DNA from 2 places in the Pseudomonas sp. CCI3.1 genome. Region 1 is predicted to be linked to the other one. Evidence: riboswitches for the same ligand, from Rfam matches in the RefSeq annotation. Region 1 holds a riboswitch; the other holds the start of a gene.
What was found. Region 1 has a riboswitch for manganese ahead of RGV06_RS18405 (TMEM165/GDT1 family protein). Riboswitches for the same ligand answer to the same signal wherever they lie in the genome.

Region 1 (2,459 bases):
TCGGCGTTGAGCGCAAGCAGTATATGTTCAGCATGTTGTCGAGCCAGCAAGTTGACCAGATGTATGCGCAGTCGTACCAGCAGACAGTGAGCGAGGCGAGCACCAAGGGTGCACTGGACAAGACCAGTGCCAACGCCAAGCGCCTGCAGGCAATTGCCAACCGACTGATTGCCCAGGCCCCGGCCTTTCGCCCGGATTCCGCGCAATGGAACTGGGAAGTCAATCTGATCAAGAGTGATGAGCTCAACGCCAACTGCGGTCCTGGCGGCAAGATCATCTTTTACAGCGGGATCATCGATCAGCTCAAACTCAGTGATGATGAAATCGCCGCGATCATGGGCCATGAAATTGCCCACGCCTTGCGTGAGCACGGGCGTGAATCCATGTCCAAGGCTTATGGCATCGAGATCGCCAAGCAAGGCGCCGGTGCATTGTTGGGGTTGGGGCAAGACAGCCTTGGGCTGGCCGACACGGTGGTGAATTACAGCCTGACCTTGCCCAACAGTCGCAGCAATGAAAACGAAGCAGACTTGATCGGCCTGGAGCTGGCAGCGCGTGCGGGTTACAACCCGAATGCGGCTATTACCCTGTGGCAGAAAATGGCCCAGCAATCACAGGATGGACCGCCTGAATTCATGAGCACTCACCCGGCCTCCAGCAGTCGTATTACGGCGCTGCAAGCAGCCATCCCCAAGGTAATGCCGCTTTATCAGCAGGCCCCGAAATCGTAACCCCCTCGTGGGAGCGGGCTTGCTCGCGATTGGATCGCTGCGGTCTGACACTTAAACCGCGTTGCTGCCATCGCGAGCAAGCCCGCTCCCACACTCAAAAGCGGGCTACACCCAGCCGCTGATCTGCATTGCCTTGTACACCGCCACGATGGCCAGTACGACGAACGCGGCAGCTGCCAGGCGTCGAATCAGGGTCAGCGGCAGTTTGTCAGCCGCAAAGTTACCCGCCAATACCACCGGTACGTTGGCAATCAGCATGCCCAGGGTGGTACCGATAATCACCAGCCACAGATCCGGGTATTGCGCCGCTAGCATCACGGTCGCGACTTGGGTCTTGTCGCCGATTTCGGCAATGAAGAACGTGATCAGAGTGGTAACGAAAGGTCCGTACTTGCGCGCGGTGCTGGCTTCGTCGTCATCCATCTTGTCGGGCACGAGAGTCCACAACGCAGTAGCGGTAAAGCTCGCAGCAAGGATCCAGTGCAACATGGCGTCACTGAAGAAGGTGCTGAACCAGGCGCCTACGGCACCGGCCGCCGCATGGTTGGCCAGCGTCGCGACCACGATGCCGGCAATAATCGGCCAGGGTTTGCGAAAGCGTGCGGCGAGAATGAGGGCAAGCAGCTGCGTCTTGTCGCCGATTTCGGCCAAGGCAACAATTGCGGTAGGAACGAGTAAGGAGTCGAGCATCATCAGGTAGCTTCCAGGGGCGGGTCGACACGGCTATGACACGTACAGCCTTCCCGCCCCGGGTAAGGTGTTCGTGTCATAGGTCTTGTCAAACCCCGGTCCGTCTGTGCGGACACCTGGGTCGCATACGCCATGGTCTGTTGACCAAGTATGTTGACGTATGCCGGACGAGCGTGGCGCTCGTGGGAGACTACTCCCCTAGGACGGAGCGGATTCTGCCTAGGCAAATCCGATCCGGCAAGCCCTTATTTCACAATGTGTTCAACGGCGCTTGGCGCTGTAAATCCGGAAACCCTGACCTTCTGCCTTGACCGCGCAGGCACCGAAATGCTCTTCGATCAGCGGTTGGTAACGCAGGAAGCTGTTGGCAACAATCCGAAGTTCGCCGCCTGTTTTCAGATGTTTGACTGCTTTTTGCAGCAAATTTTCAGTGGCGTGGTAATCGGTGTGCACCCCGACATGGAACGGCGGATTGCTCAGAATCGAGTTCAAGCCCATGGGCGCTGCATCAATGCCGTTGCCTGTAATCACTTCGCCTTCCAGGCCGTTGGCGGCAAGGGTCAGACGGCTGCTGGCCGTGGCGAAGGCATCCACGTCGAGCAAGGTGACAGTGTTATGCGGGTAGCGCCGTTTGACCGCAGCGCCGAGCACGCCTGCGCCACAGCCGAAGTCCAGCACGTGACCGCTGGGCAGTTTGTCCAGATGCTCAAGCAGCAAGGCGCTGCCGCGATCCAGGCGCCCGTGGCTGAACACGCCCGGCAGGCTGACGACCTTTAGCGGGCCTTCAGCCAGCGGCAGTTCGTAATGGTGCGCGAGGTCTTCAAGTACCGGCACGTTCGGAGCGTTATCCACAGTCACTTGCCACAACTGGCAGTGCCGCGCGCTGTCGAGCTTGCGCGGCTTGCCGAACGGGATCAGCTGTTTGGAGGCGCCTTCAATGCCGCCCTTTTTTTCGCCAACCAGAAACACATCGGCATTGGGTAAGCGAGCGGCCACGGCCTTGAGCACGTAGTCGCTCAGTTCCTTGGACTTGGGCAG
Region 2 (2,459 bases), 2.2 Mb from region 1:
GATCGCCGGGACCGAAACCCCGGACTGCTCACTCAGGTAGTCGAGGCTCCAGCCAAGCATTTCACGGGCTTGCGCGCAGTGCAGCGGGGTAAATTGATTAATGACGATGCGTTCAAACGTACTGCGCATGGCTGAATGAGGCATGGGGGTTCTCCAGGGCTGAGTCAGTGCTTGAAAATATACTGTGTTTTTATACAGTTATTTTTGGCGTGGATCAAACTCGTTTTTTGATGAGTCCCGACCGGAGAACTGGCACCCGTTACTCACGCTATCCGCGGAGGCTCTCAGGCTTTTGCCCTCAGCTGGCTTGTTGTCCCACATGGAAAATGAAAGGCATCAATGCATGAAGTGCCATGCCACGTAACCCGCGAAACCGCAGTACAGGAGAGCGATTGCCATCAAACTTTTGGCTTCAATATTGCCGCGACGAAATAGTAGCCAGAGCATGAGTACAGCAAATGCCGTTATGGCGCCGGCAATCAGCAGAGGGGTGTCTAACATCCAAGGAGTGAAGAACAAACCGAGCGAACTGGGGATGGTCGCCTGGATCATCATCGCTCCAGAAATATTGGCCAAGGCCAATCGCTCTTTACCCTGGCGAACCCAGATCAAGGCATTCATGATCTCAGGAAGTTCGGTCGCTACGGGGCTAAGCAGCAGCGCGACCATGTTGGGGGACAGGCCGAAGAGAATGCCTATGCTCTCCAGTTGGGAAACAAATACATGTGACGCTGCGCCAATCACGCAGAGCGCTATAACCGTTTGTAGCCCGGCTCAGCCCATCGATGCATTTTTCGGCCTCAGCTTGAGGGGTTCCAGCTCCTCCTCTTCGGGGGCTGTATCCGCGCTGACGATCTCGCGCCAGACGTAGAGGCCGTAGGTCGCCAGGAACAAGATCCCAAGCCAGGGCTTGATGGCAAAGGCTACGAGACCCAAGCCTACTTTTACGACGAACACAGCCAAAAACGCCAACTGATCTTTCGCCAGGCCTTTGTGATCCACGCGAATGACTGAGTCGTCTCGATTCAGTTTGCGGCGATTCATCCATAGCGCAAAGCCCACGACGCCATAAGCGACTGTCGCGAGAACCAACGGGCCGCCCATGGCAGCGCCTACACCGATGTCTTTCTGCTCGGGGGTTGATCCAAACACGACGGCTGTAAACGTCACTGCGGTTTCAGGCAGGGCTGTACCAAATGCGGCCAGTACGGTGCCAACAGCTGTGGCGCCGAGATTCATGTGACGGCCACACCATTCAATACCGTTAACGAAATATTCGCATGACAGATAGATGGTAATAGCGGAGAGAAAAAAGAGAACCAAGGTTAGGAGCATGGGAGACACAGACCGGGCAAGCAAAAATCCAATGGCACACGACGTGGCTTACCCGGTCGGTAAACACGCAGTGGCCAAAGGTCTTGCTGGGCAACATCGGCTGGTTCCGAATGTGCCAATCATGCCATGAAGTAAGAGACTTCAAGTGTGTTGACATGATTTCCTCAGCCGTGTGGCTGAAGATAGCTACTCCCCAATGACGAGGCGCGGCATTATTCCCAAGATGCGAGTGCATTGCAAGGCAGGAAACATTGAAGATTGGAACACAAGTCAAATAATATTAATGGTTATTACAATCATCTAGATCTGTATTTTATTTACTTCACTCGCCCGCCGTCCTGTAAAAGCGCTCGGTTGTTAATGACAGATATATGCCGCTTCAGTACCGCCCTAACTTTTATTTGCGCGGGCTTATACGGTTTTGCACAAAAAAAGGGCCAACAATTGTTGGCCCTTTTTGTTTGCTACTTACGACTTATATCAAGCCCCGTATCAATCCCAGCTCAATGCACCGCCGGTTTGGTATTCAATAACCCGCGTTTCGAAGAAGTTTTTCTCTTTCTTCAAGTCCATGATTTCGCTCATCCATGGGAACGGGTTGGTCGTGCCCGGGTATTCTTCTTTCAGGCCGATTTGCGACAGGCGACGGTTGGCGATGAACTTGAGGTAGTCCTCCATCATCGCGGCGTTCATGCCCAGTACTCCGCGCGGCATGGTGTCGCGAGCGTATTCGATTTCCAGCTGGGTGCCTTGCAGGATCATCTGCGAAGCTTCTTCCTTCATTTCAGCGTCCCACAGATGCGGGTTTTCGATTTTGATCTGGTTGATCACGTCGATGCCGAAGTTCAAGTGCATGGATTCGTCGCGCAGGATGTACTGGAACTGCTCGGCGACGCCGGTCATCTTGTTGCGACGGCCCATCGACAGGATCTGCGTGAAGCCACAGTAGAAGAAGATACCTTCCAGAACGCAGTAGTAGGCGATCAGGTTGCGCAGCAGCTCTTTGTCGGTTTCAACAGTGCCGGTTTCGAACTTCGGATCGGAGATCGAGCGGGTGTACTTCAGGCCCCAGGTGGCTTTTTTAGCGACCGACGGGATCTCGTGGTACATGTTGAAGATCTCGC

Region 2: another riboswitch for manganese. It lies ahead of RGV06_RS08490 (sodium:calcium antiporter); the one in region 1 lies ahead of RGV06_RS18405 (TMEM165/GDT1 family protein).

Annotation. Positions count from the first base shown of each region.
Region 1 is NZ_JAVIWO010000001.1:4,008,862-4,011,320, forward strand. Features, by position in the region: gene RGV06_RS18400 (M48 family metallopeptidase) at 1-731, shown strand, start outside; gene RGV06_RS18405 (TMEM165/GDT1 family protein) at 837-1,421, opposite strand; yybP-ykoY riboswitch at 1,513-1,632, opposite strand; gene RGV06_RS18410 (class I SAM-dependent methyltransferase) at 1,683-2,459, opposite strand, start outside.
Region 2 is NZ_JAVIWO010000001.1:1,849,276-1,851,734, reverse strand. Features, by position in the region: gene RGV06_RS08500 (helix-turn-helix domain-containing protein) at 1-144, opposite strand, end outside; gene RGV06_RS08495 (sodium:calcium antiporter) at 337-756, opposite strand; gene RGV06_RS08490 (sodium:calcium antiporter) at 775-1,335, opposite strand; yybP-ykoY riboswitch at 1,369-1,542, opposite strand; gene RGV06_RS08485 (ribonucleotide-diphosphate reductase subunit beta) at 1,828-2,459, opposite strand, start outside.